DNA from 3 places in the Aminobacter sp. Piv2-1 genome. Region 2 is predicted to be linked to each of the others. Evidence: predicted binding sites of a transcription regulator. Region 2 holds the regulator's gene; each other region holds the start of a gene.
What was found. Region 2 encodes LexA, which represses DNA repair genes until DNA is damaged. Its sites were predicted from a motif close to TGTTCNNNNTGTGTTCNG; they were not measured.
Positions count from the first base shown of each region.

Region 1: the regulator LexA is predicted to act here: its motif matches at 7,980-7,997, upstream of AmiPiv_RS13475 (helicase-related protein).
Region 3: the regulator LexA is predicted to act here: its motif matches at 5,847-5,864, upstream of parE (DNA topoisomerase IV subunit B).

Region 1 covers NZ_JARKMU010000006.1:230,395-240,869, forward strand. The annotation lists gene AmiPiv_RS13440 (RNA polymerase factor sigma-32) at 1-159, opposite strand, end outside; gene AmiPiv_RS13445 (amino acid ABC transporter substrate-binding protein) at 411-1,184, shown strand; gene AmiPiv_RS13450 (amino acid ABC transporter permease) at 1,300-1,980, shown strand; gene AmiPiv_RS13455 (amino acid ABC transporter ATP-binding protein) at 1,977-2,750, shown strand; gene AmiPiv_RS13460 (CarD family transcriptional regulator) at 2,847-3,431, opposite strand; gene fdxA (ferredoxin FdxA) at 3,786-4,124, opposite strand; gene AmiPiv_RS13470 (RNA-binding S4 domain-containing protein) at 4,262-4,645, opposite strand; gene AmiPiv_RS13475 (helicase-related protein) at 4,651-7,863, opposite strand; gene aqpZ (aquaporin Z) at 8,608-9,297, shown strand; gene AmiPiv_RS13485 (porin) at 9,430-10,475, opposite strand, start outside.
Region 2 covers NZ_JARKMU010000016.1:49,383-59,857, forward strand. The annotation lists gene AmiPiv_RS23400 (ComEC/Rec2 family competence protein) at 1-513, shown strand, start outside; gene lexA (transcriptional repressor LexA) at 791-1,507, opposite strand; gene AmiPiv_RS23410 (molybdopterin molybdotransferase MoeA) at 1,613-2,818, opposite strand; gene moaC (cyclic pyranopterin monophosphate synthase MoaC) at 2,819-3,298, opposite strand; gene trpC (indole-3-glycerol phosphate synthase TrpC) at 3,300-4,112, opposite strand; gene trpD (anthranilate phosphoribosyltransferase) at 4,117-5,127, opposite strand; gene AmiPiv_RS23430 (peptidyl-prolyl cis-trans isomerase) at 5,124-7,022, opposite strand; gene tpiA (triose-phosphate isomerase) at 7,166-7,930, shown strand; gene secG (preprotein translocase subunit SecG) at 8,087-8,542, shown strand; gene AmiPiv_RS23445 (L,D-transpeptidase) at 8,801-9,862, shown strand; gene AmiPiv_RS23450 (CTP synthase) at 10,035-10,475, shown strand, end outside.
Region 3 covers NZ_JARKMU010000005.1:66,588-77,062, reverse strand. The annotation lists gene AmiPiv_RS10640 (flavin reductase family protein) at 1-259, shown strand, start outside; gene AmiPiv_RS10635 (HpcH/HpaI aldolase/citrate lyase family protein) at 262-1,143, opposite strand; gene AmiPiv_RS10630 (MaoC family dehydratase) at 1,143-1,595, opposite strand; gene AmiPiv_RS10625 (DUF2336 domain-containing protein) at 1,742-2,863, shown strand; gene AmiPiv_RS10620 (nucleotidyltransferase domain-containing protein) at 2,914-3,249, shown strand; gene AmiPiv_RS10615 (HEPN domain-containing protein) at 3,242-3,706, shown strand; gene parE (DNA topoisomerase IV subunit B) at 3,719-5,779, opposite strand; gene AmiPiv_RS10605 (GGDEF domain-containing protein) at 6,037-7,212, shown strand; gene gcvP (aminomethyl-transferring glycine dehydrogenase) at 7,315-10,125, opposite strand; gene gcvH (glycine cleavage system protein GcvH) at 10,139-10,475, opposite strand, start outside.

The DNA of each region.
Region 1 (10,475 bases), on a different contig from region 2:
CATGTGAGCGGTGGTGATGCGGTTCAAGGCATCCTGGTCGTGCTGTTCTTTCCAGCGGAAAGCCAGATCGCGTTCCTCAATGCGATCCAGGTAAGGCGCGCGCGATGCCGCCTTCAGCATCATCTGTTCGCCGGCGAGGCCTGCCCTGTCCATAGCCATGCCCTGCTCTCTCAAATTGCGCTGCCAAGGCGCGGAGCGCAACCTGACCCGCCCCGCAGAGCCATAAACGCGACATCGGGGCCAATGTTCCACGGTCGCGGCGATGCGCCCGGATTGCAGGAATTCCATTCTAAGAGATAAGTATAATTGAAATTTCATTCCTTATGCCGTTTCCTGGCTTCTGACAGATTGCGCCTCATCACAACGCGCCCGACAAACAAGGCCGGGCAAGGAAATCGGGATCACAGAAAATGAAGTCGCTGAAATCGCTGGCCCTCGCAGCAACGCTCCAGCTCGCAGCCGTCCTGGCCGGTCATGCCGGCGAAAACCTAGACCAGATCAAGGCCGCCGGGGTGTTCAAGATCGGCACCGAGGGCACCTACGCGCCCTTCACCTACCACGACGCCTCGGGCGCGCTGGTCGGCTTCGACGTCGAGATCGGCAAGGAGATCGCCAAGCGCCTCGGCGTGAAAGCCGAATTCCTCGAGGGCAAGTGGGACGGCCTGATCGCCGGCATCGACGCCAACCGCTACGACGCCGTCATCAACCAGGTCGGCATCACCGAGGCACGCCAGGCCAAGTACGACTTTTCCGAGCCCTACATCGCCTCCAAGGCGGTGCTGATCGTTCGCGGCGACAATTCCGAGATCAAGGGCTTCGCCGACCTCAAGGGCAAGAAGTCGGCCCAGTCGCTGACCAGCAACTTCGGCAAGATCGCAGAATCGAACGGCGCCGAGCTCGTCGGCACCGACGGCTTCGACCAGTCGATCCAGCTGGTGCTGAACGGCCGCGCCGACGCCACCATCAACGACAGCCTGTCCTTCTACGACTTCAAGAAGCAGAAGCCCGACGCCGACGTGAAGATCGTGGCCGAGGAAGCGAAGGCCGACTTCTCCGGCGTGATCGTGCGCAAGGGCGACCCGGAGCTGGTCGCGGCCATCAACAAGGCGCTCGCCGAGATCAAGGCCGACGGTACCTACAAGAAGATCTCCGAGACCTATTTCGGCACGGACGTCTCGCAGTAAGCATTCCTATCGGGGCGGGCCGCCGTCAGGCGTCCGTCCCCTTCCATTTTCTGCATGAACTCGCCCGGAAAATCTGCGATTTTCCGGGCTCGTCGTTATGGAAAGAGCCTTCGCCTTGCCCCACTGGCTTCAATTGATGCTGGACTCGCTCGGCCCGCTGCTGTGGGCCGCCCTTGTCTTCACCGCGCCCCTTACGCTGCTTTCCTTCGTCCTCGGCCTGGCGGTCGGCCTTGGGGCAGCGCTTCTGCGCCTATTCGGCCCGGCCCCGCTTACTGCCGTCGTCCGCTTCTACGTGTGGATCATCCGCGGCACGCCGCTCCTGGTGCAGCTGTTCCTGATCTTTTACGGCCTGCCCAGCCTAGGCATCGTGCTCGACGCCTTTCCGGCGGCCCTGATCGGCTTCACCCTCAACATCGGCGCCTATTCGTCGGAGATCATCCGCGCCGTCATCACCTCCGTGCCGAAGGGCCAGTGGGAAGCGGCCTATTCGATCGGCATGACCTGGACGCAGGCGATGCGGCGCACGATCCTCCCGCAGGCCGCGCGCGTGGCGGTGCCGCCGCTCTCCAACACCTTCATCTCGCTGGTCAAGGACACCTCGCTTGCGGCCGCAATCACGGTGCCCGAGATGTTCCAGGCGGCCCAGCGCATCGTCGCCACCACCTACGAGCCGCTGATCCTCTATGTCGAGGCAGCACTGCTCTACCTTGCCATGAGCTCGGTGCTTTCGACCCTGCAGGTCCGCCTCGAGAAGCGGCTCAACCGCTACGGCGGCTTCCTGGAGGCGCGCTCATGATCGGCCTTTCGAACATCGTCAAGCGCTTCGGCGACAACACGGTCATCAGGGACGTGTCGGTCGACATCCGCGAAGGCAGCGTGACCGCGCTCGTCGGTCCCTCGGGCGGCGGCAAGAGCACGCTTTTGCGCTGCATCAACCTTTTGGAAATCCCGACGTCGGGCACGGTGCGCGTCGGCGACGACGCCATAGAATTCAAGCCGGGCGCGCGGGCCTCGACCAAGGCCATCCAGAAGCTGCGCCGGCAGACCGGCATGGTGTTCCAGAACTTCCAGCTGTTTCCGCATCGCACGGCGATCGAGAACGTCATGGAAGGCCTGGTGACGGTGCTGAAATGGCCGGAGGCCAAGGCCCGCGAACGCGCCGCGGCATTGCTCGAAAAGGTCGGCATGGCCCACAAGGCCGACGCCTGGCCGGCGACCTTGTCAGGCGGCCAGCAGCAGCGCGTGGCCATCGCCCGGGCGCTGGCGCCTTCGCCCAAGGTGCTGCTCTGCGACGAGCCGACCTCCGCGCTGGATCCGGAACTCGCTCAGGAAGTGGTCGACGTGCTCGGCCAGCTTGCCAGCGAAGGCACGACCATGGTGATGGCGACCCACGACCTGCGGCTGGCCTCCAAGATCGCGCAGAAGGTGGTGTTCCTCGAGGCCGGCTCGATCGTCGAGGAAGGCTCGGCCAGCGAAGTGTTCGGCAATCCCAGGCACCAGCGCACCCGCCGCTTCATCGCCTCGATCACCCACCAGCACGGCGAAGGCAGCGGCGGCGAAGGCTGAGGATTTTCAGTCGGACTCCGAAACGGTGCCGGCTTGGCAGCAATAAAAAAACCCGGCCGAGGCCGGGTTTTTCATGATCTGGAATGATGCGGCCGATCAGGCGGCTTCTTCCTGTTCGGCGTCGGCTTCCTCGTTGTCGGCCTTGGCACCGCGCTTCGGACCCTTGTTGAGGTTGGTCTCGATGAGACGGACGGCCTCGGTCTCCGACAAGCGGTTCACGGCCGCGATCTCGCGCGCCATGCGGTCGAGCGCGGCTTCATAGAGCTGGCGCTCGGAATAGGACTGCTCCGGCTGGTTGTCGGCGCGGTAGAGGTCGCGCACGACCTCCGAGATGGAGATGAGGTCGCCGGAATTGATCTTCGCATCATATTCCTGGGCGCGGCGCGACCACATGGTGCGCTTGACGCGGGCGCGGCCCTGCACGACCTTCAGCGCGCGGTCGACATAGTCGGTCTCGGAGAGCTTGCGCATGCCGATGGAGGTCGCCTTGGCGACCGGCACCTTGAGGCGCATCTTGTCCTTCTGGAAGTCGATTACGAACAGCTCGAGCTTGTGTCCCGCCACTTCCTGCTCGTCGATGGAGACGATCTGGCCGACGCCGTGCGCCGGATAGACGATGAACTCACCGGTCTTGAAACCGTGACGTGCTGCGGATTTCTTCTGCGGGATGGAAGTTGCCATACGCCCTGAACTCCTTCTTGTGGCGCCGGCCCGCCGAGGCCGGCTTTAAGGGGCGGTCGCCAAGCGCGACCTTGTGCCGCACGCAAAATCGACCCCCAATCCGAGAGATTGAACCGGGCACTCGCAAATGCGACTGCCGGCCCAGATTTCTCTGGTCCGGATTGAGGTTGTCACCTTTCAGTGAATTAGGCTTCGCGCCATAGATCGACGTTGTGTCACCGGCATGTTGCCGTACCTCTAACACAAAAAGTCGGAAGAATCAAGATTTTGCTGCATGCGCGAAGAGACTGCCGCGTCAAGAGACAAGCGCGGCACGGAAACTTCACGCTGTGGCACGGGGCTGCGGCGCAGCCCTCAGTTGCCTTCGCCCGGCTCCGCCGAGAAGTACTTCTCGAACTTGCCTTCGACCCCGTCGAACTCCTTGGCCTCGGGCAATTCGGGCTTCTTGACCGTCAGGTTCGGCCACTTGCTGGCATATTCGGTGTTGACCTGGAGCCACTTCTCCAGGCCCGGCTCGGTGTCCGGCTTGATGGCGTCGGCCGGGCATTCGGGCTCGCAGACGCCACAGTCGATGCATTCGTCGGGATGAATGACGAGCATGTTCTCGCCTTCGTAGAAACAGTCGACCGGACAGACCTCGACGCAGTCGGTGTACTTGCACTTGATGCAATTGTCGGTGACGACATAGGTCATGCGGTAGGCTCCGGGACTTCCCGTACGGGCGAACTTTGTCGGTGAGGTAGCCCCTTTGCCGGGCCGTTGCAAGGGCGGCCATTCCACGCAGACGGCCCCTGGCGGAACGGCTTTCTCATCTTTGCGCTCCAGCCGCCTCAGTCGCCGCGCAGCCGGTCGGTAGCCCTGCGCTCCCGCTTGGTCGGGCGGCCGCTGCCGGCATCGCGCAGGGGCGGGCGCGCGTCGGGCGGCGCCTGGTCCTTGGGCGTCGGCGCGGGCGAGAGATCCTCGTAGAGCAGCCGCGCCTCTTCGGCCGGACCGCGGCGAAAGCCGGCCGACAGCACCTTGTAGACCAGGATACGGCGGTCGAGCGCGATCGTCAGCACGTCGCCCGTCTTGACGATATCGGATGCCTGGTCGAGCTTGCGGCCATTGAGGCGGACCCCGCCGGTCTGCACCAGCTTGGCCGCCAGCGAGCGCGACTTGACCGCACGCGAGAAGAACAGCCACTTGTCGATGCGCTGTCTTCCCTCGCCGGCCAAGGTTGCTACTTCTTGAGCTGGTCGCGCAACGCCGCGAGCTTGGCGAAGGGCGAGTCGGGATCGATCCGCGCCGGACGCTCCTCGCGCGGCTTCTGCTGGAATGCGGGCTTGCCCTTGAAGCCGCCGCGATCGCCGTGCTTTTCGCCACCCGGACGATCGCCACGGCCGCGGTGCTCGGGACGTCCGCCCTCGCCCTGCGGCTTGCCGCCGGGCTTGCGATCAAAGCGCGGACGACCGCCATCGCGTCCCTCGCCACCTTCACGCGGGCCGCCGCGATTGGCCTCGCCGCTGCGCGCCGCCTGGCCGTTGCGCTGGTCGCCGCGCGGACGGTTGTCCTGGCGATGGTTGCGCGGACGGTGCTCGAAGCGTGCCTGACGCCACAGCAGGATGGGCTTGGGTTCTTCCGCAGCTTCCGATGCCTCCGCCGCAACGGTTTCGACCGGTGCCGCCTCGGCAGCAGGCGCATCGACCGGGCCCGACTCCGGCTCGGCTTCGGCCTCGACCGCAGCGACCGGTTCGGGCGTCACTTCGGCAACCGGCTCGGCAGCGACCGCTGCCGGCTCGGCGGCAGCTTCCGGCGCCTGTTCGGCGTCCGGCGCCTCCGCGGCATCGGCAGCTTCGGCAAATGCCTCCGTCGATACCTCGGCAGCCTCGCCGGCCGCAGCCTCTCCGGCGGCTGCCGCCTTGGCCGCCGCAGCCTGGGCCGCCGCTTCGCGCGCAGCGGTGTCGATCGTCTCGAGCTTGTCCTTGACCTCGGCGGCCGGCTTGGGCTCGGCGCGATAGCCGAGGCCCTTGAGGATCTCTTCCATGTCGTCGCCGGTGGCGCCGAGGATCGACATCATCTGCGGCGTCACGATGAACGAGCTGCCGTCATAGGCTCCGTCGGGGCGCGCGCCGGCGCCCTGCCGCCAGGCCAGCGCCGGGCGGATGAGGTCGGCGAGACGCTCGAGGATGTCGACGCGCACCGCGCGGCGCCCGAGGTTGCGGAAGCCGGCCAGCCTGTAGAATGCCTTGTCGAAGGCCTGGTCGATGACGACCGAGGTGCGCCCTGCGGCCAGCGCATGAACGACGTCGCCGAAACCCGGCTTGTCCTTGCCGTCGTTCTTGAGAGCCCAGAGCAGGGTGACGAGCCCGGCGGGCGCCGGCTTGATCAGCGCCGGCACGAAGACATGGTAGGCGCCGAAGCGCACGCCGAGGCGACGCAGCGCGGCGCGGCCTTCCTGGTCGAGCGACTTCACGTCCTCGGCGATGTCGCGGCGGTTGATGAGACCGAAGTTCTCGACGAGCCGGAAGGCGATGCCCCGGCCGATGCCGGACAGCTGCTCGGCCGACTTGAGGTCGACCAGCGGCTTGAGCAGCAGTTCGGCCTGGAAATTGACGAAGCGCTCGGCGCGCGCCGCGACCTTGTCGCGCGCAGGACCGGTCAGCTGCTCGTCGGCGAGCAGCACGACGCGCGGCTTGAGCGGGTCCTCGCCCTCGACCAGCGTGCCGATCGGCGCGCCGATCCAGCGCAGGACGCCATCCGATCCCAGCGCGATGTCGCCATTGGGCGATGCGGCAAAGCGCTCGGCGCGCGTCTCGAATTCCGTCGCCAGCGCCTTCTGCGCCGCCGTGCGCACTGCCTTGGCATCCTCGCCGCCGGCGCTTTGGTCGGCGGTGAAGCGGAACCCTTGCAGTTCGCCGACATGGTGGCCTTCGACGAGGACGGTTCCGGACGGGCTGATTTCGGCTTCAAGCATGGTGTTTTCTCTAAGGCGGCGCATGAGGACGGAAGTCCTGCGGTCTACAAAGCGTTTCGTCAACCGTTCATGCAGCGCATCCGACAATCTGTCCTCGATGTCGCGCGTTTTTTCCTGCCAGTGTGCCGGATCGGCAAGCCAGCCGGGGCGGTTGGAGACGAAAGTCCAGGTGCGGATCTGGGCGATCCGGTGCGAAAGCGTGTCGATGTCGCCCTCGGTGGAGTCGGCGCGACGTACCTGCTCGGCCATGTAGGCTTCATCGACATGGCCGCGCCGGACGAGATCGTCATACATCGAGGCAATGAGGTCGGCATGCTGCGCAGGGGCTATCTTGCGGTAGTCTGGCAACGCGCAGGCTTCCCAAAGGAGCGCGACGCGCTCGCGATTGATGGCGAGCGAACGAATGGCGGGGTCGCGCGACAGGTGCTCGAGCGCCTGCGCATCCACCGCCGGCAGGGCGCGCGTAAGCCCCTCGACCGGCGCGACGGTATCTATCGACCGCTTGAGCGCGTCGAGGCTCGCGAAATCGAAGGTGGCGGTGCGCCACTGCAGCACCTTCACCGGCTCGAAGTCATGTCCTTCGATCTTCTCGACCAGTTCCTCGTCGAGCGGGTCGACCTGGCCGGTGACGCCGAAAGTGCCGTCGCGCAGGTGGCGGCCGGCCCGGCCGGCGATCTGGCCGAGTTCGGCGGCAGTGAGCTGGCGGTACTGGTAGCCGTCGAACTTTCGGTTCTGGGCGAAGGCGACGTGGTCGACGTCGAGGTTGAGCCCCATGCCGATGGCATCGGTGGCGATCAGGTAGTCGACGTCGCCGGACTGGAACAGGGCCACCTGGGCGTTGCGCGTGCGGGGGCTCAACGCGCCGAGCACGACGGCCGCTCCGCCCTGCTGCCGCCGGATCAGCTCGGCGATGCCGTAGACCTCGTCGGCCGAGAAGGCGACGATGGCCGAGCGGCGCGGCAGGCGGGTCAGTTTCTTCGAGCCGGCATAGGCAAGGTGCGACAGGCGCGGCCGGGTGACCACGGACACGCCCTTCAGCAGCTTCTGCAGGATGCCCTGCATGGTCCCCGCGCCGAGCAGCAGCGTCTCCTGGCGGCCGCGCAGATGCAGGATGCGGTCGGTGAAGATGTGGCCGCGCTCGAGGTCGCCGGCGAGTTGCACCTCGTCGATGGCGACGAAGGCCGCGTCGGTCTGGCGCGGCATCGCCTCGACCGTGCAGACGGAGTATCTCGCACCGGCCGGCTGGATCTTCTCCTCGCCGGTGATCAGCGCCACCTTGTGGGCACCGACCTTCTCGCAGATGCGGCCATAGACCTCGCGGGCGAGCAAGCGCAGCGGCAGCCCGATCACCCCGCTCTCATGCGAGATCATCCGCTCGATGGCGAGGTGGGTCTTGCCGGTATTGGTCGGCCCGAGAACCGCGGTGACGTCGCGGCCTGACAGGATCAGCGGATCGTTCTGCCTGGAATGCACATTCATTTCTAGGAACCGCCCTCGGCGCCAGGATCGGCCCGGCGTTGCGGCGCCCGCGGCGCCGAGTGGACACATAGGGATTTGCGCGCCAAAGCGAAAGCGGAATGTTCCGATTTAACGGTTGGAACGAGTCTGGAACGAATCAGCGACGAATCACTGACTCCAGATGATTCAGGTTTTGTTCACCCCAACATATTGAAGAAGGCAAGACAGGCCACACCACATGCAGATTCGCTAAAGTGAACATTTCGCACCTCGCCGCCAGACTCGTTAACCCTTGCCGGCCAATCGCCGCAGCGGACGGCGCCTGCTGAATCAAAGTAATGAAATCGTTCACCTTTCCTACCCTGGCGTTAACGGCGGGCAGGCCTGCAACCGGCATTTCGTTAAGATTTGAACCAAATGCGGAACGAACTGGCGACGAATCGCTGACCGGAGAGGTTTCCCGGTTCGTTCCCTACTAGATGTTGTGGGCATAACCGCTTGTCCACCGACTGCGCACAGGCCATGCACAAGCTTACCCACAATGCCGCACGTGGCTCGTTAACCCTTGCGTGCCAATCCGGCACAACATGATTCAGCGAAAAATACCTGTGATTGCATAACCTTACTGGAACCACACCCGTTGCGCGGGCGATCAGGCCATGTCTCCATGCCGGAGTTGAGTCTGTGCGGCGGGGGTTGCCAGACGGGGGCCTCCGGAAAATGCGGCGCACCGCGCAGGCGCGCGACACTGGAGGGAATGACATCATGTCCAAACGTCTGCTCGCCGAGTTCCTCGGCACATTCTGGCTCGTCTTCGGCGGCTGCGGCAGCGCAGTCCTTGCGGCTGCGTTCCCCGACCTCGGCATCGGGTTCCTCGGCGTAGCGTTTGCGTTCGGCCTGACCGTACTCACCATGGCCTATGCCGTGGGCGGCATTTCGGGGGGCCACTTCAATCCGGCCGTGTCGGTCGGTCTCCTGGTCGGCGGCCGTTTCGACGCCAAAGACCTGATCCCCTATGTGGTCGCCCAGGTGCTCGGCGCGATCCTGGCTTCGGCGGCGCTCTACCTGATCGTCAGCGGCAAGGCCGACTTCGCCGGCATCGGCGGCTTCGCCACCAACGGCTATGGCGATGCCTCGCCGGGCAAATACGGACTGTCCTCGGCGCTGCTCATCGAGGTCGTGCTGACCTTCATGTTCCTGATGATCATCCTCGGCTCGACCCACGGCCGCGTGCCCAAGGGTTTCGCCCCCATCGCCATCGGCCTGGCGCTCACCCTGATCCACCTGATCTCGATCCCGGTCACCAACACATCGGTCAACCCGGCACGTTCGACCGGGCCGGCGCTGTTCGTCGGCGGAATGGCGCTGCAGCAGCTCTGGCTGTTCTGGGTGGCGCCGATGGTCGGGGCGATCCTTGCCGGCATCGCCCACAAGGCGCTGTTCGAAACGGAATGAGCGATCGCAGGCGGGATCGGCCTGACGCCGCACGCCGCTGAACTGTTGCCGCGCTGCCGCGTGTCGGCATCCGGCAATGAAAAAGGCCCGCAGTCTCGCGACTGCGGGCCTCTTTTTGTTCGCTAGCTTCGATTAGAACGCTGCGTCGAGACGCAGGAAGCCGCTGAACACGCCGTCGCCGTTGTTGAGGGCCTCGAAGGTGTCGCCGTCATTGTAGTTGATGGCGAGCTTGGCATCGAGGTTCTCGACGATATTGTAGTCGACAACCGCACCAACCGCCCAATCGTTGGCCTTGCCGCCGTCGGCGGCAGTCCACGAATGCGCATTGCCGAAGTACTGACCGCCGAAGCCGAGGGCCAGCTTCTGGTTGACCTGGTACTTCAGGTAGGCGGCAACCGACCATTCGTAGCCGAAGTAAGGCGTGCCCTCGATCTCGGGCAGGATGCCCGGAAGACCGCTGACGCTCCAGTAGGTCGGGCCGGATTCGTAGAATGCAAGCATCTCGACGGAGAGTGCGTCGGTCGCCTTGATGGTGGCCATACCCTTGAGGGCGAATTCTTCGAAGGCGTTGTCATAGCCGGCGAACAGGGCGACCGAGCCCCAGCCCTGAGCAATCGACACCTTACCAACGACGAGCGGAACGTAGTCGTAGTTTTCCGACTCTTCTTCCAGGCTGAGCGAGACGGCAACGCCGTTGCCGGCATCGTAGGTGTAGCGGATCTGATTGATGCGCTCGCCGCCGCCGTTGTCGAATTCACCCGACAGGTCGCCGTCGAACAGCGTGTCGGTGTGACCGACGAGCAGGCCGCCGAGTTCGAAGAAGGCGTGACGCAGCGAGGTGCCGCTTTCGTCCGGGTTCTGGAAGTCGCCGTTGTCATCGAAGCCACCGCCGCCGGCGCGTGCTTCGAATTCGATATAGCGACGGAACGTGCCGTACTCGGTTTCCGAACGGGCGTCGAACTGCAGACGAGCCTTGGCAACCTTGTTCCAGCCGTCGTCGAGATCGGTGAAGCCGATTTCGTAGCGAACGAGGCCGCCGACCTTCAGGCAGGTCTCGGTGCCGGGGATGTAGAAGAAGCCGGCGCCGTAGACGTCGCAGACGCGGACATATTCAGCGGGCTCCGGGTCAGCGACGACGACAGCGTCCGCTGCACGAGCGCCGGAGACGGCGACCAGGG
Region 2 (10,475 bases):
CTGGTCGGCCCGGTTGGCGCGGGCGGCAAGGCGGCCCCGACCGCGAAGGCCTCCGCCGCGCGGCCAGATGCCGCGCTGCCGCCAGAGTCGGCCATGTCCCTGCAAGGAGAAGAAAAACCGGACCGCCGGCGGGCCTTTATCTGCGACGGCGGCCTTTGCACCATCGAGCACCCGTCAGGCGCCGTGATCGCCTATGCCGGCAACGCGGCAACGGCGAAACCTGCATGCGTCGTGGCGAGCCTGATCGTGATCGACGACGCGACGGCGCGGGACCCGTGCGCGAATTCGGCGACGACCGTGGTCACCAAGCGCGACCTGGCGCGTTTCGGCAGCGTGGCCGCGTTCTTGCCTGAAAAAGGGGAGGCGGCGGTCCGTCAAATCGAAATCCAGAGGGCGATAGCCGAGCCGTACCGGCCATGGCATGCGCAGCGGGCGTTCTCCCGCGAGGCGCGGGGCCTGCCGCCCTTCCGCCGGGACCGTGCAAAGCCGCCAGTGGAGAAGGCTGCGCCATAGAGCGTTTTGCAGCCAGACAGAAGCGCCCGGCATCGCATGAATGCGGTCGAGAAAGGCAGCCAGGCGCAGAATGCGCATTCTTCGGAATGCCCGCCGAGCTAGCCCGGACGCGCTGCACCCTGACCGGATGCTCTGCCCCCTGAGAGGCGATCGCTCCTAACCAGCGCTGGGCGAGTTGAGGGCGTTTCCGCCTTCCCTCGCATCGCGAAAGCGCTCTATCTCCTCGCTTTCACGCAATCCCGGGCGGAAAATCGCTTCGCGCTTTTCCTGAATTGCCCTAGTAGCGCCGGATCAGCCCGACCAGCTTGCCCTGTACCTTGACCCGGTCGGGGCCGAAGATGCGGGTTTCATAGGCGGGATTGGCGGCCTCGAGCGCGATCGATGCGCCCTTGCGGCGGAAGCGCTTGAGCGTCGCCTCCTCGTCGTCCACCAGGGCGACGACGATCTCGCCCGGATTGGCGCTATTGGCATTGCGGATGATGACAGTGTCGCCGTCGAAGATGCCGGCCTCGATCATCGAATCGCCCTTGACCTCGAGCGCATAGTGCTCGCCGCCCGAAATCATGTCCGGCGGCACCGAGATCGAATGCGTCCTGTGCTGGATGGCGTCGATCGGCACGCCGGCGGCGATGCGTCCCATCACCGGGATGGCGACCGCCGCACCTGCGTCGTCGTCATTGCCGGCCGAGAGCGCGCGCGACGGCTCGGGCTTGCGCCCAAGGCTGCCTTCGATGACACTCGGCGAGAACTTCCTGGCGGCGTTGAGGCCCGGAGCGATCGAGTCTGGCAGACGGATGACTTCCAGCGCGCGTGCCCTGTTGGGCAGACGCCGGATGAAGCCGCGCTCCTCGAGCGCGGTGATCAGGCGATGGATGCCCGACTTGGAAGCGAGGTCCAGCGCCTCCTTCATCTCGTCGAAGGACGGGGGGATGCCCGCCTCCTTCAGCCGCTCATGGATGAACAGCAGAAGCTCGTGTTGTTTGCGCGTCAGCATCGCTGCCCCCAAGGGAATCGAAAGAAAAACAAACCCGGAACAAACACTATATGTTCCAGTTGTGTTCCGCAACCGATTAAATTTTGGTGAAGGTGCCGAGGGCGGTCAGCGCAGCATGAGCACCCGGCAGCCAGTGCCAGATTCGGCAGCTGGTGCGAAGGGCTCGCGGATGATGACGCAATTGGCTTCGGCCAGGGTTCGCAGCATCGACGAGTCCTGGACCCCGAAGGGCATGGCGACCAGGCCGGCGTCGGTCTCGCTCACCATGCCGCGCACATAGTCCTGGCGCAGGTCGTTTGCCTTCATGGGCGCACCGAGCACGGCCTCGCGGATGTCGGGTGCGTAGACCCGTCCGGCAAGCTTTGCCAGGAGCGGCTTCAGGAAGAGGTGCGAGCAGATGAGGCTCGCCACCGGATTGCCGGGAAGGCCGACGCAGCGAGTCTCGCCGAGCCGTCCGAACATCAGCGGCTTGCCCGGGCGCATGGCGATCTTCCAGAAGTCGAGCTTCATGCCGAGGTCGGTCAGCACGCCGTGCACCAGGTCGTGGTCGCCGACCGAGGCGCCGCCGAGGGTGACGATCACGTCGGCTGCGGCGTCGAGCGCCTCCCGGACGAGTGCGGAGATCGATTCGGTCTTGTCGGGCGCTATGCCGAGATCGAGGACGCGGGCGCCGACCGAGCGGGCAATGGCCGCCACGCCGTAGGCATTGGAAGAGATGATCTGGTCGGGGCCGGGCGTGCTTCCCGGCGGCAGCAATTCGTCGCCGGTGGCGATGATCGCGACCAGCGGCGCGCGTTGCACGTCGAGCGTCGGATGGTTGGCGGCGGCCGCGAGCGACAGCGCTGCCGGGTCGATCAGGCGCCCGGCATCGAGGATGAGATCGCCTTCGTTGAAGTCGAGGCCCTTGGTACGGATGTTGCGGCCGGGCGCGGTCGGCTCGAACACCTCGACCTCGCCGTTGCCGAGATCGCGCACGTTTTCCTGGATGACCACCGTGTCCGCTCCGGCCGGCACAGGCGCGCCGGTGAAGATGCGCACGGCCTGGCCGCGCGCGATCTTTCCGGCGAACTGCCGCCCGGCAGCCGCCTCGCCGATCAGCGCAAGCCGGGCGGGCAGGTCGGCGATGTCCTGCGCGATCACCGCATAGCCGTCCATCGCCGAGGCATCGAAGGGCGGCTGGGTGCGCAGGGCGTGGAGCGGCGCGCCAAGGACACGTCCGAAAGCTTCGTCGAGGCCGACGCGTTCCGTGCCCGCCGTGGCCGCGCCTTCGAGCAGCCGTTCAAGCGCGTCGGCGACCGGCAGCAGCGCCATCTAGTCGACAGCCCTGTAGTCGCCCGACTTGCCGCCGGTCTTCTCGACCAGGCGGATGCCGGAGATCACCATGCCGCGGTCGGCGGCCTTGGCCATGTCGTAGATGGTCAGGCAGGCGACGGAGGCAGCGGTCAGCGCCTCCATCTCGACGCCGGTCTTGCCGGTGACGCGCGCCAGCGCGGTCACCCTGAGGCCGGGCAGCGATTCGTCCGGCTCGATCTCGACCGACACCTTGGTCAAGAGGATCGGATGGCAGAGGGGTACCAGCTCGTGCGTGCGCTTGGCGGCCATGATGCCGGCGATGCGCGCCGTGCCCAGAACGTCGCCCTTCTTGGCGTTGCCGGACAGGATCAGCGCCAGCGTCTCGGGGCGCATCGTCACGGTGCCCTCGGCGATCGCGGTGCGGGTCGTCTCGGCCTTGTCGCCGACGTCGACCATGTTGGCCTCGCCGGTGGCGCCGATGTGGGTGAGGGCGGCCATGTCAGGCGCTCGCCGCGACCGGGCTGCCTTCGAGCAGCGCCCGCGTGGCCGCGGCCACGTCGGCCTGGCGCATCAGGCTCTCGCCGACGAGGAAGCTGCCGATGCCCGATTTTTCAAGCCTCAGGCAATCCTGGTGGGTGAAGATACCGCTCTCGCCGACGAGCAGGCGGTCCGCCGGGACCATCGGCGCCAGGCGCTCGGACGTCTCCAGGCTCACCTCGAAGCTGCGCAGGTTGCGGTTGTTGATGCCGAGCAGGCGCGAGGCGAGCTTCATGGCCCGCTCCGTCTCGGCTTCGTCGTGGACCTCGATCAGCGCGTCCATGCCGAGCTCGAAGGCCGTGTCCTCGAGCCGCCTGGCGTCGTCGTCCGTCAGGCTCGCCATGATGATGAGGATGGCGTCCGCACCCCAGGCGCGGGCTTCATGCACCTGGTAGGGCTCGAACATGAAGTCCTTGCGCAAGGCGGGCAGGGTGCACGCGTCGCGGGCGGCGGTCAGGAACTCCGGCGCGCCCTGGAACGACGGCGTGTCCGTCAGCACCGAAAGGCAGGCCGCCCCGCCTTCGGCATAGGCGCGGGCGAGCGCCGGCGGATCGAAATCGGCGCGGATCAGGCCTTTCGACGGGCTCGCCTTCTTGATCTCGGCGATCAGCCCGAAGCGGCCTTGGCTGCGCTGTGCTTCGAGCGCTGCGAGGAACCCCCTGGGCGGGGCCACGTCGTGCGCCCGTGCCTTCAGGTCCGCAAGCGGCGTGAGCGCCTTGGCGGCGGCGATCTCGTCGCGCTTGTAGGCCTCGATCTTGCGCAGGATGTCTGCCATGCCGCTACCCGTTCGACACCGCAACGAGGCGCTCGAGGACGGCGCGCGCGCGTCCACTGTCGATCGCATCGGCGGCAAGCTTGATGCCGTCGCCGATCTCGGCAACCTTGCCTGCGACCACGAGGCCCGCGCCGGCGTTCATCAGCACGGTGTCACGATAAGCGCCCGGGGTGCCCTCGAGCACGGCGCGCAGGGCAGCCGCATTGTAGGCCGAATCGCCGCCGCGCAAAGCTTCGCGGCTGTGGCGCGCGAGGCCGACCCCTTCGGGTGTAAGCGTGAAATTGCTGATCTTGCCGCCCGACAGAGCTGAAACCTTCGTCTCGCCGGTGGTCGTGATCTCGTCGTAGCCGTCGCCGTGCACGACCCAGGCGCACTCGGCGCCGAGTTCCTTCAATGTCTCCGCGACGGGCTCGACCCATTCGGGCGAGAACACGCCGAACAGCTGCCGGTTGACGCCGGCCGGGTTGGAAAGAGGACCGAGCAGGTTGAAGATCGTGCGGGTGCCGAGTTCGACGCGCGTCGCGCCCACATGCTTCATGGCAGGGTGATGCGCCGGCGCGAACATGAAGCCGATGCCGGCCTGATGGATGCAACGACTAATTGCGTCGGGGGCCAGCTCGATATTGACGCCGAGCGCGGTCAGCACGTCGGCGGCGCCCGTCAGCGACGACAGGCCACGATTGCCGTGCTTGGCGACCGGCACGCCGGCGCCGGCAATGACGAAGGCCGAGGCAGTCGAGATGTTGACGCTGTGCGAGCCGTCGCCGCCCGTGCCGACGATATCGACGGCATTGGCCGGCGCCTCGACGCGCAGCATCTTGTCGCGCATCGTGGCGAGCGCGCCCGATATCTCGCTTACGGTTTCGCCACGCACGCGCAGCGCCATCAGGAAGCCGCCGATCTGGCCGGGTGTCGCTTCGCCCGACATGATGATGTCGAAGGCTTCGCGGGCTTCCTCGAAGGTCAGCGGCGTTCCCGTCGCAACCTTGGCGATGTATGGCTTCAGCGTGCTCATGGCGTTCCCACCGCAAGCGCGCGGGTGATCGCGTTCTGGTCGACGGTGACCGCATATTCGCGCTGCAGCTGCGCCACGAGCTGGTCGAGCAGGTCGTCCGACATCTCCGAGGCGAAGGTCTTCTGCACGTCCTCCGGCACCGAGGCGGCGTCGGCGCCGGCCGGCTCGAACACTTCGGCCACCTTGAACAGGATCTGGGCGTCGCCGGTCGGCGAGGGGATCACGCCGGTTCCGCCCTGGCCCATCGCGAACATGGCGGCCGCGCCGTCGCGGCCGAAGTCGGCGTCGTCGGTGTCGCGCTTGAGGCCGCGCTTGGTCTGCTTCTCGAGCTTGAGTTCGGCGGCGATGACGTCGAGCGCGGTGCCGTCCTTGAGCCGCTTCTCCAGTTCGCCCGCTTTTTCGTTGAGGCGTTTTTTCGCCTCGGCCGCGGTCCAGTCGGCCACGACCTTTTCGCGAACCTCGTCGAGCGTGCGGTCGCGCGCCGGAGTGATACCTTCCACCTCGTAGAAGACAAAGCCGTTGGTGCCGATGTTGAGCGGCTGGTTCTCGATGCCGGCCTCGGCCTCGAAGGCAGCCTCGATCAGGTTGCGCGAGTCGGGCAGGGTGTTGACCACGCTGCCGTCGGGCTGCTGCCCGGCGCGGTCGATGGCGTCGACGGTGACGACCTTCAGCTTCAGCTTCTCGGCCGCCGCCTGCAGCGACTCGCCGCCCGCGCGCGCATCCTCATAGGAGTCGTGTACGTCGAGCAGGATGCGGTTGGCTTCCGCCAGCGCCAGGTCCTTGCGGATCTGGTCCTTCACCTCGTCGAACGCCTTCGTCGCCGCGGGCGTGACCTCGCTGACGCGCACGATCACCGGGCCGAAATTGCCCTGGACGACGTCGCTGACCTGGTTGGCCTGCATGGCGAAGGCGGCGTCGGCAACGGCCTTGTCGCCGACCTTGTCCTTCGTCACGTTGCCGAGAAGCACGTCGTGCGAGGTCTTGCCCTGGTCGGCTACGATCTTGTCGAAGCTCGCGCCACCCTTGATCGCGTCGGACGCCGCCTTGGCGGCTTCGGCGTTCGGGAACACCAGCTGTTCGATCTTGCGCGTCTCGGGCGTCGTGAACTGGGTCTTGTTCTGGTCGTAATCTTTGCGGATCTGATCGTCCGTCACCGAACCGAGGTCGACGATGTCCTCCGGCTCCAGCTTTGCATATTTCAGCTTGCGATACTCGGGTGCGGCATAGGTCTTCTTGTTTTCCTCGAACCATGCCTTGAGCACGTCGTCGGCGGGTGCTGCGATCGGCTCGACCAGCGACTTGGGCAACGCCAGATAGTCGATCGTGCGGTCTTCGCCACGGTAGAGCGCCACCGCGCGCAGCAGCGTGTCGGGCGCCTTCAGGCCGTCGGAAACCGCTTCCACGATCTGCTGGCGCACGGCCACCTGGGCGCGGTTCTTGAGGTAGTCCTCGGGACGCATGCCGATCTGCCTGAGGATGAAGTCGAAGGCCTGGCGGTTGAACTGGCCGTCCGGGCCCTGGAAGGCCGGATCCTGCCAGGTCAGCTGCGCCAGGCTGTCCTTGGAAAGGCCGAGGCCCAGCTTGCGGGCCTGTTCGTCCAGCACCGCGCCGGCCACCAGCTGGGCGAGGACCTGGTTGTCGATGCCGAAAGCCCGTGCCTGGTCGCGGGTCAGCCGCTGGCCGAACTGCTGCGAAAGCACGCTGATCTGGCGATCGTAGGCGAGGCGGTACTCGACGCCGGAAACGCTGGTCTTGCCGGCGGTGACGATCTTGTCGCTGCCGAAGCCACCGCGGAGAGAGCCGGAAATACCCCAGATCGCGAAGCTCACCACGAGCAACAGCAGCAAAAGTTTTGCTACCCAGGTTCCGGCAGCATTTCTAAGCGTGTCGAGCATTTTCCGTTCCGGTCTTCGGGCGTCTGCGACGCTTGATATGAACGAAGCGCAATAGCGCCCTTCAGCGCCAGTGTCGATTGCTTTGTGGCTTGTTTTTGGTAGTGAGGGGGCCCGAACGAAGATCGTTTCCGAAGGAAGAGCACATGACGCCAGGAATTCGCCCACTCGTCGCCGGTAACTGGAAGATGAACGGGACGAGCGCATCTCTCAACGAGTTGCGAGGCATCGCCAACGGCTTCATGGGTGGTCTCGACGCCGATACGGAAGCGCTGATCTGCGTGCCGGCGACGCTTTTGTCGCGGGCCGCCGAAATTCTTCACCGCACCCCGGTCAAGGCCGGCGGCCAGGATTGCCACGCCAAGGAAAGCGGCGCGCATACCGGCGACATCTCGGCGGAGATGCTGAAGGACGCGGGCGCGAGCCACGTCATCGTCGGGCATTCCGAGCGCCGGACCGACCATGGCGAAAGCGACGCTGTCGTTCTGACCAAGGCCGAGGCTGCCTGGCGGGCGGGGCTGGTCGCCGTCATATGCATCGGCGAGACGCGCGAGGAGCGCGAGGCCGGGGCGACGCTTTCGGTGCTGTCCAGGCAGGTCGCCGGCTCGGTCCCCACCACGGCGACGCCGGCCAATTCGGTGATCGCCTATGAGCCGGTCTGGGCGATCGGCACGGGGCTCACGCCTACCGCCGAGGACGTGGCCCAGGCGCATGCCCATATCCGCGCCCGCCTGACGGAGCTCCTGGGAGCGCCGGCTGCCAAGATGCGCATTCTCTATGGCGGGTCGGTCAAGCCGTCCAATGCCGCCGAGTTGCTGGCTGTTGCCAATGTCGATGGCGCGCTCGTCGGCGGGGCCAGCCTCAAGGCGGCCGATTTCCTCGGCATCGCCGAGGCCTACCGCAAGCTCTGAATTTCAGGCGGCGGCGGTTGCAATGCCGGGGTGTCGCCCCATATTCGGGCGGCGGGCTTGGAAAAGCCGTGAAAGCATTGTAATGAGCCGCCTCCGGAATGCCTGGCGCGAGTGCGTGCCGGCGAAATCCCGCCAGGAAAGATCCCAGGACGCCCAATGGAAACCATCCTCATCGTCATCCACCTGATGATCGTGCTCGCGCTCGTCGGCGTGGTGCTCCTGCAGCGTTCGGAGGGCGGTGGCCTCGGCATCGGCGGCGGTTCGGGCTTCATGACCGCGCGTGGCGCCGCCAACGCGCTGACGCGCGCGACCGCGATCCTGGCCACGCTCTTCTTCGTCACTTCACTGACGCTGTCGATCATCGCCCGCTATGGCGAGAAGCCCATCGACATCCTGGACCGGGCTCCGGCCACCCAGGGCGGCAGCACGACCGGCGGCAAGGGCGTTCTCGATCAGCTCGGCGGCTCAGCCCCGGCGGCGGGTACGACGGCTCCTGCCACGACGACCGAGCCTGCGGCTCCGGCGACAGCGCCTGCGGCGTCCGGGACCACCGAGCAGCCTGCGTCCGGCACCGCGCCCGCGCCTGCCACGCCCCAGGTTCCGAACCAGTAATCAACCGGCAACGCCGCAACCTGTTGTTGTTTGAACACAGTTGCGGCAAATGCTGCAAAATCTTCGAATTTCCCTTGTGTAGCCGGAGCGGTCTCCCTTGAGACGGCTCCGGCTATTCGATTATAGCTGAACCGCGGCGAATGGACGGGGCCTTGGGGGCACCGCGCGTTGCCGCGCATTTCTTTTCGCGCTGAACGTTCGGGATTCTTCGCCATGCAGCTCCGCCGCATCCTTTTAGCAGGTCTATGCGCCACCCTCATGGGTTCGGCCGCCATCGCCGCCACGCCGGCCGGCACGGTTGCGCCGCCGCAGCCACAGGTTGCGGGCGACGTCGTGGCAATCGCGGCGAAGAGCGACGCGTCGGAATTGAAGGCGCTCACGAAAAAGAAGAAGCCCACGGACGCCGATCTGGCGCGCATCCGCGAGCTGGAAGCCAAGATCAAGGCCGACAAGGAAACGGCCCGGCTGAAGATGCTCGAGGCCAAGAAGATGGCCATGCGCGAAGCCGCCAAGCAGAAGGCAGAGCAGGCGCGCGAGCTCGCCCGCCTGAAGAAGGCGGAGAAGGCCAGCGGGCAGGTCGCCTCGGCTGCTCCGGCCGCCGCGCCCACGCCCAAGCGCGATCTGAAGCCGCTGGACGTCTCGCAGCCGGTTGCGCCGCTCGCGCCCGACGCCATGGAAGTCGTATCGGCCGGCAACAGCGGCGAGCTGCGCAGTGAAAGCGCTGCGGCGCCGAAGCAGACCGGCCTGTTTGCCGGGCTGTTCGGCGGTGCCGTGCAGCAGCCTTCGATGCTGCCGCAGACTCGCGCACTGGACTCGGTGCTCGCCGAGCGCGACAAGAACAAGAAGTTCAAGGTGAAGTCCGATTTCGAGCCGCAGGAAGTGGCGTTCTCGGGCTACGAGCGCGGCCAGATCGTGGTCGATACCGGCGCGCGCTACCTCTACCTGGTCGAGTCGTCCTCGACCGCCCGCCGCTATGCCATCGCGGTCGGCCGCGAAGGTCTCGAGTTCAAGGGCAAGGCTACCGTCGGCGACAAGCAGGAGTGGCCGCGCTGGATCCCGACCAAGGAGATGCAGGAGCGCGAGCCCAAGAAATACGGCCAGTACAAGGACGGCATGAACGGCGGACCCGACAATCCGCTCGGCGCACGCGCCATCTACCTTTACCAGGGCAAGAAGGATACCCATATCCGTATCCATGGCACCAACCAGCCTCAGACGATCGGCACCAACGCCTCGAACGGTTGCTTCCGCATGGTCAATGACCATGTCATGGACCTCTACAACCGCGTGAAGATGGGCACCGAAGTCATCGTCATGTAGGCCGTTTCCGGAGCGACTTTCGCAGTCCTCCTGAAGCGACGAGAGCGGGCCGGCGGTCACGCCGGCCTTTTTGTTTGCGTTCCTTCCGGGTCGCAGCACCGAACAGCCAGATAGGGAAAAGTCCGACGCGGCGGATTTTTCTCTGGCGGAATCGATTTGGCCGCGTTAAGCGATGACTCCCATGGCGCGATATGTTTTCATCACCGGCGGCGTGGTTTCTTCCCTTGGAAAAGGCATTGCCGCAGCGGCTCTCGGAGCCCTTCTGCAGGCACGCGGCTATCGCGTGCGCATCCGCAAGCTCGATCCGTATCTGAACGTCGACCCCGGTACGATGTCGCCTTACCAGCACGGTGAGGTGTTCGTGACGGATGACGGGGCGGAGACCGACCTCGATCTCGGACACTATGAGCGGTTCACCGGACGTTCGGCGAACCAGAGCGACAACATCACCACCGGCCGCATCTACAAGAACATCATCGAACGCGAGCGGCGCGGCGACTATCTCGGCGCGACCGTGCAGGTCATTCCGCACGTCACCGACGAGATCAAGAACTTCATCCTCGACGGCAACGACGAGTACGACTTCGTGCTCTGCGAGATCGGCGGCACGGTG
Region 3 (10,475 bases), on a different contig from region 2:
CCCGCCACGTGTCGCCGAAGCGCCGGCTGCGCTGGAATGCAAGGTGACGGAGATCTTCCGGCCGAAGGCGCTGGACGGTCAGGATATCGGCGCCTTCGTGGTCATCGGCGAGGTGGTCGGCATCCATATCGACGAGGCCTTCCTCAAGGAGGGGCTGTTCGACACGGTCAAGGCCGGCAACGTGGCGCGGCTCGGCTACATGGACTATTCGACGGTGGACGCGGTCTTCTCGATGCGCCGCCCGCGTTGGGAAGAGTAGAGCTACGGCTTCAGCCCGGCGGCTTTCGCCCGTTCGAGCAGGCGCTGCGCCAGCCTGAGATGCGGCCGGTCGTACATCTTGCCGCCAATGCCGACAACGCCGGGGTTGCCGGCTGCCTCGAAGGCAGCGACCACCGCCGCCGCATGGGCCGCCGCGTCGGTCGATGGCGTGAAGGCCTCGTTGATGACTGCCACCTGATCGGGGTGGATCGCCATCTTGGCAGTGAAGCCGTCGCGTTCGGCCTCGATGCATTCGGCCCTGAGGCCGTCGAGATCCCGGAAATTGACGAAGACGGTGTCGATTGCCGCGGTGTCGGCCGCTGCGGCTCCTAGCATGGTCATCGTGCGCGCAAGCCGGAAGACATCCGTGTAGCGCCCGGCATCGTCTCGCGCCGCGCGCGCGCCGATCGCCGCGGACAGGTCCTCGGCGCCCCAGGTCAGACCGGCGAGGCGGGCGCTCGCACCGGCATAGGTCCCGGTCGAAAGCACCCCTGCGGCGGTTTCGGTGATGATCGGGATGATGCGGATCGCACCGTCGGGCAGGCCGTTTTCGGCCTCGTGAACCCTGAGCTTGGTCGACAGGTGCTGCACGTCGGCGCCGGAATTCGATTTGGGCAGCATGATGCCGTGGGGCGAAACCGGGATGATCGCCCTGAGATCGTCGTCGGTCATGCCGGTCGCCAGATCGTTGACGCGGACGTAGATCGCGGCACTGGTGGCGTCGCGCCTGGCGGCGATGAAGTCGGCGGCAATTGCGCGGGCATGCGCCTTGTTCTGTTGGGCGACCGAATCCTCCAGGTCGATGATGACCGCGTCGGCGCCCGAGGCGAAGCCGCGCTCGAGCTTCTTTTCCGAATCTCCCGGAACGAACAACAGCGACCGCATCAGCCAGCCTTCTTCAGCATCATCGCCTGGCGCCTGCATCTGGCGACCAGCGCGCCGTCCTGATTATAGGCGCGATGCTCGAATTCGACGATGCCGCGGTCGGGCTTCGATTTCGATTCGCGCACCGACAGCACCTCGGTTTCGACGCGGATCGTGTCGCCATGGAAGACCGGGTGCGGGAAGACGGTCTCGGTCATGCCGAGATTGCCGATGGTGGTGCCGAGCGTGGTGTCGTGCACCGAAATGCCGATCATCAGGCCGAGCGTGAACAGCGAATTGACCAGCGGCTTGCCCCATTCGCTCCTGGCGGCGAAGTCGAAATCGATGTGCAGCGGCTGAGCGTTGAGGGTCATCACCGAAAACAGCATGTTGTCGCTCTCGGTGACCGACTTGGTGAGCTGATGGCGGATCACCTGACCGACCACGAATTCCTCAAGATGAAGTCCGGCCATCCGCTTTGCCCTCCAGTTGTCCGAGGTTGATAGGCGTTGCCCGCGATGGGGGCAAGCGGGTTAACGGATATGGTGAACCGTTCGTAAACCATTTCCTTCTAAAGTATTTCACGGGGTTTGGTGCAAGTTGCCGGGGACGAAGGCGGATGGTTGTCTCGCATTTCCTGAGGTGGATCGAGACTGCGAGGGTGGATGAGCGCGCGGCGGCGGCCGCCGCACTCGCGACGGCCTATGTCACCCGGGAGCTGCCCTTCGAGGACCGCTGTTCCGCCGAGGCAGCCCTGACTTTCCTGCTCGACGACCCTTCGCCCAAGGTGCGACAGGCCTTGGCGGAAGCGATGTCGATGAGCATCAACGCGCCGATCCAGGTGATTGCCGCATTGGCCTCGGACCAGCCGGAAGTCGCAGCACTCGTGCTGGCGCGCTCGCCCTTGCTCACGGACGCGGACCTGATCGACCGCGTCGCGTCGGGCCCGCTCGCGGTTCAGAAGATCATCGCCGACCGGCCGGTCGTGTCCATGGCGCTTGCCGCGGCTCTGGCCGAAGTCGGCGAGGCGGAAGCCTGCGCGGTGCTCGTCGGCAACTATGGGGCCGACATCGCGGCCCTGAGTTTCCGGCGGATTGCCGAGCGTCATGGTCATGACGCGCGGCTGCGCGAGGCGCTCGTCGCCGACCCGCGCCTGCCTTCCGATTGCCGGCATCTGCTCCTGGTCAGGCTGGGCGAGGCACTGAAAGCCTCGCCGCTCGTCATGGCGTCGATCGGTGCCGTCCGCGCGGAGCGCGTCACGCGCGAAGCCTGCATCAAGGCTTCTCTCGGCATCGTCGAGACCACGCGTGCCGAAGAGCATGTCGCCCTGGTCGAACATCTGAGGCTGCGTGGCGACCTGACGACGAGCTTCATCATTCGCGTCCTTGCGCACGGCAAGGTGGATTTCTTCGGCGCGGCGCTGGTGGTGCTGACCGGCCGCGACCAGCTGCGGGTGAGGGCGCTGCTTGCGACCGGCCAGGACCTGGCATTGGCTGCGCTGTTGCGGGCGGCCGGGTTGGCCGACGCAACCCACGCCATCATCCTGCGGGCGCTGAAGGTCTGGCGCGAAGTGGCGAACGGACGCCGGGTCGCCGGCGCCCAGGAAGTCAGCTGGCTGATGCTCAGGGAGCTTGGCGGGCAGTCCGCCGAGGGCGAGCTGGCCGGCCTGGTGAAGTCCATCCACCTCGACGCCTTGCGCGAGAACGCCCGCGGCCACGCCTTTGCGATCGCCGCGGCCTAGCCAAGGCCTCCCGGATTGTGCGCGCATAGGAACCGCTCTATCCTTCGATCATGCGCCACGCGGCCCGAACCACGAATACGCCCGAAGGAATAAAGCCCCTGGTCGATGCCATCAGAGGGCGGTTTTCGCCGGAGTCCATTTGGCTGTTCGGCAGCCGGGCACGAGGGGACAATCGCGAGGATAGCGATTGGGACATACTCGTAGCACTTCCCAACGATGCCGATGAGAATCTGCTCGACCCCTTGGTAGGGTGGTCTATTCAGCGGGAGTTCGGCATTCCGGCGACCGTGGTTTTCACGCTCGCGGACGATCTGGAGGCGAGCTGGGGCTCTCCCAATACACTTGGCTACGCGCTGGCGCGCGATGGTCGCCGCCTGGATGATTGAAGCCAAGACAATCGCAAATGGTCTGAGGCTGGCGAGTGGCTGCCTGGCAGACGCGCGTACCCTTGCGCAGAGTGGTTCGCGAAATGCGGCCTATCTTGCCGAGCAGTGCCTGGAGCAAATCGTCAGGTCGCTGGCGACCTCCGAAGGCCTCCACATCGAGAGGCATGACGCACATCAACTGGACAAGGTGATCCGCAGGCTCCCCGACGACCATCCGGAGAAAGAAGCCTTGAACGGCCTGGTCTGGCTGGAAGCCTACGCCACGACCTTTCGATACACGTCACCATCTGGCCAGATACCCAAGACGCCGAGCGCAGAAAGACTGGGCCAAGCATTGGACGCATTGGCGCGCCTGCTGGAACGCGTGGTCGTTCATTTCGGTGTCGAATTGAACAGCGACGGTTCATCCGCAACCTCAATTCTGCCGATGCGAAAACCCAAGGCGGGGAGACCCTAGGCGCAGCTAGCGCTAGATGTCCAGCGCTTCCGACTGGGCGAACTCGGCACGTTCCTGGATGAAGCGGAAGCGGGCTTCCGGCTTGGTTCCCATCAGCGAGTCGACGGCAACCTTGGTCTCCTCCTCGTCGTCGATGACCTCGACGCGCAGCAGCGTGCGCTTCTTCGGGTCCATCGTCGTTTCCTTGAGCTGCGAGGCCATCATCTCGCCCAGGCCCTTGAAGCGGCCGATCTCGATCTTGCCACGGCCGGTGAACTCGGTGCGCATCAACTCGTCCTTGTGGGCGTCGTTGCGGGCATAGGCGACCTTGCCGCCCTGGCGGATCGAGTAGAGCGGCGGCACCGCCATGTAGAGATGGCCGCCACGGACGAGCTGCGGCATCTCCTGGTAGAAGAAGGTGATGAGCAGCGAAGCGATGTGTGCGCCGTCGACGTCGGCGTCGGTCATGATGATGACGCGGTCGTAGCGAAGGTCCTCCTCGCGGTATTTCGACCGCGTGCCGCAGCCCAGCGCCTGGATCAGGTCGCCGATCAGCTGGTTCGAGGCCAGCTTGTCGTTGCCGGCGCTGGCGACGTTGAGGATCTTGCCGCGCAGCGGCAGGATCGCCTGCATCGAGCGGTCGCGCGCCTGCTTGGCCGAGCCGCCTGCCGAGTCGCCCTCGACGATGAAGAGTTCGGCGCCGGCGGCCGCGTTCTGGGTGCAATCGGCCAGCTTGCCGGGCAGGCGCAGCTTGCGCACCGCGCTCTTGCGCGACACTTCCTTTTCCTGGCGACGCCGCACGCGCTCGTCGGCGCGCGCGATCACCCAGTCGAGCAGCTTGGAGGCTTCCTGCGGGTTGTCGGCGAGCCAGTGGTCGAATGGATCGCGAAGCGCCGTCTCGACGATGCGCATGGCCTCCACGGTCGCCAGCTTGTCCTTGGTCTGGCCGACGAATTCGGGCTCGCGGATGAACACCGACAGCATGCCGGCGGCCGAGATCATCACGTCCTCTGAGGTGACGATCGAGGCGCGCTTGTTGCCGACGAGATCGGCATAGGCGCGCAAGCCCCGCGTCAGCACGTTGCGGAACCCCATCTCGTGGGTGCCGCCGTCGCCGGTCGGGATGGTGTTGCAGTAGGAGTTGATGAAGCCGTCGCCGCCGTACCAGGTGACTGCCCATTCGAGCGAGCCGTGGCCGCCCTGCTTCTCGCTCTTGCCGGCGAAGATCTCGCGCGTGACCTGCATCTCGTCGCCGAGCGAGGCCTTGAGATAGTCGCCGAGGCCGCCGGGGAAGTGGAAGACGGCCTTGGTCGGCGTTTCGTCCTTCTCCTTGATGAGCGAGGGATCGCAGCTCCAGCGGATTTCGACGCCGCCGAACAGGTAGGCCTTGGACCGCGCCATCCTGTAGATGCGGGCCGGCAGGAAATGCGCGCCCTTGCCGAAGATGTCGGGGTCGGGATGGAAGCGGACCTTGGTGCCGCGCCGGTTGTGCACGTCGCCGAGGCTTTCGAGCCCGCCCTGGGGGATGCCGCGCGAAAAGCGCTGGCGGAAGAGCTGGCGCCCGCGCGCCACCTCGACCTCGAGCTGGTCCGACAGCGCGTTGACCACGGACACGCCGACGCCATGCAGGCCGCCCGAGGTCTCATAGACCTTGGAGTCGAACTTGCCGCCGGCATGCAGCGTCGTCATGATCACTTCGAGCGCCGACTTGTTCTTGAACTTGGGGTGCGGATCGACGGGAATGCCGCGGCCGTTGTCGGTGACGGTCAGGAAGCCTTCGGCATCGAGTTCTACGTCGATGAAGGTGGCATGGCCTGCCACAGCCTCGTCCATCGAGTTGTCGATGACTTCGGCGAAGAGGTGGTGCAGCGCCTTCTCGTCGGTGCCGCCGATATACATGCCGGGACGACGCCGGACGGGCTCGAGCCCCTCCAGGACCTCGATGTCGGCAGCGCTGTAGCCTTCGCTTCCATCCTTCGCCGGCGCCGGACGCTTGGCCGCAGCCACGGCCTGGACCAGTGGGTCGGCCGGACGGGTGGCGGGGCGGGCGGGCTGCTTGTCGAGATTGCCGAAAAGGTCGCTGTTGTCGTCCATGCTCAATACGGTTTTTCCGCGCTGCGAATCACTTTGTCGAGTTTGCCAGTTTTGCCGGTCCGGCAACAGTTCCGGTTCTGTTCGTGTGCCGCGCCCGATATGCCGCGTCGGGCACGTCGAGCGCAACGATTTGTAAACGCTATCCGAACTCGCCCCTGTGCGACGATGATGGATGCAGCCTTATGCGGTTGCCCCAAGGGCAAAACGCTCGATAACTGCTGCTCGAACAATCGGACAATCAGGAAAGCGGGGCCCCCGTGCTCGACTTCGGTTCCCTTTTGCTCGCGACGGCCCTGTCCGGCGCCTGTCTGAGCGGAACGCTGCTTGCCATCTGGCTGACCGCGCGCCAGGCCCGTTTCGTCTTCACGATGGCGGCGGGGATACTACTTCTCGTCCTCCATGTCATCGCATTTTGGCAATATGGCCGCAACGCCGCGCCATGGCTCGGCCAATTGACCCTGTTACTGCTGGTGGCCGGCTTCTTCGTGATCCTGTGCTCGACTGCGCAGTATCTCGATCGCAACTGGCACAGGGTGGTCGCGGCGCCCGTGCTGGCGGTGACCGTGCTGATTACGTCGGTGACCGCCGTCGGCTACGACGGCCTGGGCTTCGTGCTCGCCTATTCCACCGTCACGGCGCTGCTGGTGGTGACCGCTTCCATGTTCTGGGCTGCCGGCGAGTATGACCGGCGCATCCTCGCCGCGGTCACCATGCTTTCGGGCAGCGCGGCAATCTCCTTTGCGCTCTGCGCCTTGGTTCTGGTGGTCAACGGGCAGTGGTCGCTGGGCACCGTTCCCAGGAATTGGGCCGAAGACTTGAACACGGCAGTCGTGGTCGCCTGCATGACCGCGCTCGGCGCGCTGACCATCTCGCTGCATCATCTGCGCACCCAGCGGCAGCTGACGGCGCAGACGTTGACCGACCCGCTGACCGGGCTGCTGAACCGCCGGGCGCTGACGATGTTCCACGGCAATACCCGCTTCGGCCCCAGGATGGCGCTCGCCATGTTCGACCTCGATCATTTCAAAGGGACGAACGACCTGTTCGGTCATGCTGTCGGCGACACAGTCCTGCAGCGTTTCGCCGACGTGGTCAGGAAACATGCCCGGGATGGCGCCGAGGGCTTTCGATTGGGCGGCGAGGAGTTTGCAGTCGTCATGTCAGGTATTCCCCCGCTCGATGCGCATGAAATCCTGTGCACGATCGGTGCTGCCTTTGGCGCAGAGATAGTCGTCACCAAGCTCGGGCCGCTGCGCAGCACGGTCAGCGTCGGCATCTGCTTCGGCGACGAGCACGCGATGACGCTCGAGCAGATGCTGCTCGCCGCCGATGCGGCACTTTATGCCGCCAAGCGGGCGGGGCGAAACCGCGTTGCCACGGCCGATGCAGTGGGCGACGCGAGGTTCCGCGAGCCCGAGCTACTCTTTGCGTAAGCCTTGAGGAGGCGAGGGCTGCTTCGCTCGCGGCCAACGGGCTGAAGCAGATCGGCGGCGCCCGTGAGGTGCGCCGCCGATGAGAGCGTTCGTCAGTCGGGACTACTCGGCGGCGCCGAGATATTCCGTCAGTGGCGGGCACGAGCAGACCAGGTTGCGGTCGCCGGCGACGTTGTCGATGCGCGACACCGGCGGCCAGTACTTGGCCGTGGTGTCGGGGTGGCCGCCCGGATAGGCCGCTTCGAGGCGGGAGTAGGGATGCTTCCACTCGCCGGCAAGCGTCTCGGTTGCGGTGTGCGGGGCGTTGACCAGCGGATTGTCGTCCTTCGGCCACTCGCCCCTTTCGACCTTGGCAGCCTCGGCCGCGATCGCCGCCATGGCCTCGCAGAAGCGGTCGATCTCGCGCTTCGGCTCGGACTCCGTCGGCTCGACCATCAGCGTGCCGGCCACCGGCCACGACATGGTCGGGGCATGGAAGCCATAGTCGATCAGGCGCTTGGCAACGTCCTCGACCGAGATGCCGGCGCGCTCCTTGAGCACGCGCGTGTCGAGGATGCACTCATGCGCCACGCGGCCGTTCCTGCCCTTGAACAGCACCGGATAGTGCGCTTCGAGCCTGGTCGCGATGTAGTTGGCGTTGAGGATCGCCTGCTCGGTGGCCTGCTTGAGGCCCGACGCGCCCATCATCCGGATGTACATCCAGGTGATCGGCAGGATCGAGGCGCTGCCGAAGGGGGCCGCCGAGACGGCGTGGCTGCTGCCGGCCTCGACATGGCCCGGCACGAAGGGCGCGAGATGCGCCTTCACGCCGATCGGGCCGACGCCGGGGCCGCCGCCGCCATGCGGGATGCAGAACGTCTTGTGCAGGTTCATGTGGCAGACGTCGGCGCCGATGTCGGCCGGCCGGGCGAGCCCGACCATCGCGTTCAGGTTGGCGCCGTCGAAATACACCTGGCCGCCATGCGCATGGACGATTTCGCAGATGTCGCGCGCGCCTTCCTCGAACACGCCGTGCGTCGACGGATAGGTGAACATCAGCGCCGCAAGCTTGTCGGCGTGCTGCTCGGCCTTCACCTTGAGGTCGGTGACATCGATGTCGCCGTCTTCGAGGCAGTGCACGACAACCACTTCCATGCCGGCCATGGCCGCACTTGCCGGGTTGGTGCCATGCGCCGAGGACGGGATCAGGCAGATGTTGCGCTGCGTCTCGCCACGCGAGTGGTGATAGCGGCGGATCGCCAGCAGGCCGGCATATTCGCCCTGGCTGCCGGCGTTCGGCTGCAGGCTCACCGCATCGAAGCCGGTGATCTCGCACAGCCATGCCTCGAGGTCGTCGGTCATCGCGCGATAGCCAAGCGAGTGGCTGGTCGGCGCGAAGGGATGCAGGTTCGCGACCGTCGGCCAGCTGACAGGCATCATTTCGGCTGCGGCATTGAGCTTCATGGTGCAGGAGCCGAGCGGGATCATGGCGCGGTCGAGCGCCAGGTCCTTGTCGGCGAGCCGGCGCAGGAAGCGCATCATTTCCGTTTCCGAGCGGTTCTCGTGGAACACCGGCTGGGTCAGGAAGTCCTTGCCGCGCGGCTTGCCGGGCAGGGCGCGCTTGGCCTCCTTCGGAGCCTTGGCGCCAAACAGGGCGGCAACGGCGTCGAGGTCGGCCTCGGCCGAGGTCTCGTCGAAGGCGACCGACACGTGGTCGGCGTCGATGACGCGCAGCAGGCGGCCGATCTTCTCGGCCTCTACTGCAATCGCCTCGGCCCTGCCCTTGGCTTCAACCGTGACGGTGTCGAAGCGCTGGGTGCCCGAGACGGTCACGCCGGCGGCCTTCAGGCCTTCCGCCAGGCGGGCGGCAAGACCATGGACGCGCTCGGCGATCGCCTGCAGGCCGGCCGGGCCGTGCCAGATGGCGAAGGACGCCGCCATGTTGGCGAGCAGGGCCTGTGCCGTGCAGATGTTCGACGTCGCCTTGTCGCGGCGGATGTGCTGTTCGCGCGTCTGCAGCGCCAGGCGATAGCCGGGACGGCCCTTGCTGTCGACCGACTGGCCGACGAGGCGGCCCGGCATCAGGCGGGTCAGCTTGTCGGAGACGGCGCAATAGGCGGCGTGCGGGCCGCCGAAGCCCATCGGCACGCCGAAGCGCTGCATCGAGCCGACCGCGATGTCGGCGCCGAGGCTGGCGGGCGTATCGGTGACGGTCAGGCTGAGCGGATCGGAGGCGAAGATGACGATGGCGCCGACGGCCCTGGCCTTCTCGATCGCCGCCTTGTGGTCGCCATAGACGCCGTTGGTGTCGGGCCAGGAGACGATCAGGGCTGCCGTGTTGTCGTCGATGGTCTCGCCGTCGATCTCGGTGCCCAGCGGCTCGGCGCGGGTGCGCACGACGTCGAGCGTCTGCGGATGCGGCACGCCCGCGAGCGCCACGCGGCTGCGCTTGTCGCGGTGGTGGCGGAGCGCGATGCCGACGGCCTCGGCCACGGCGGTCGCCTCGTCGAGCAGCGAAGCGGACGCCACCGGCAGGCCGGTGAGTTCGGCGACCAGCGTCTGGAAGTGGAACAGCAGTTCCAGGCGGCCCTGGCTGATTTCGGCCTGGTAGGGCGTATAGGCGGTGTACCAGGCCGGGTTCTCGAACAGGTTGCGCTGGATGACCGGCGGCACGTTGACGCCGTGATAGCCGGCGCCGATGAAGCTCTTCAGCAGCTTGTTGCGGCCCATTTTCTCGCCGAGCTCGGCGAGCGCTTCATGCTCGGCTGCAGGCGCAGGCAGGTTCAGCGCGCGGTCGAGCCGGATCGACTTCGGCACGGCCTGGGAGATCAGCGTTTCCACCGAGGGCACGCCGATGGCGGCGAGCATGGCGCGGGTGCCTGTCGCGCTGGGCCCGATGTGGCGGGCGGAAAAAGGATAGGGTGCAGCGGTCATCTCAGTGGTCCTGTCAGCCGATATGGGCCTTGTAGCCGGCCTCGTCCATGAGGCCATCGAGTTGGGAAGCGTTCGCCAGCTTCATCTTCCAGAGCCAGCCGTCGCCGGTGGCCGAGTTGTTGACCAGCGCGGGGTCGCCCGACAGCGCGCCGTTGGCCTCGGTGATGTCGCCGTCGACCGGAGCGTAGACGTCCGACGCGGCCTTGACGGATTCGACGACCACCGCGACGTCGCCCTTGGCGAGCTTGCGGCCGGCTTCCGGCAGTTCGACGAACACCAGGTCGCCGAGCTGTTCCTGGGCGTAGTCGGTGATGCCGACGGTGGCGATGTCGCCCTCGACGCGGATCCAC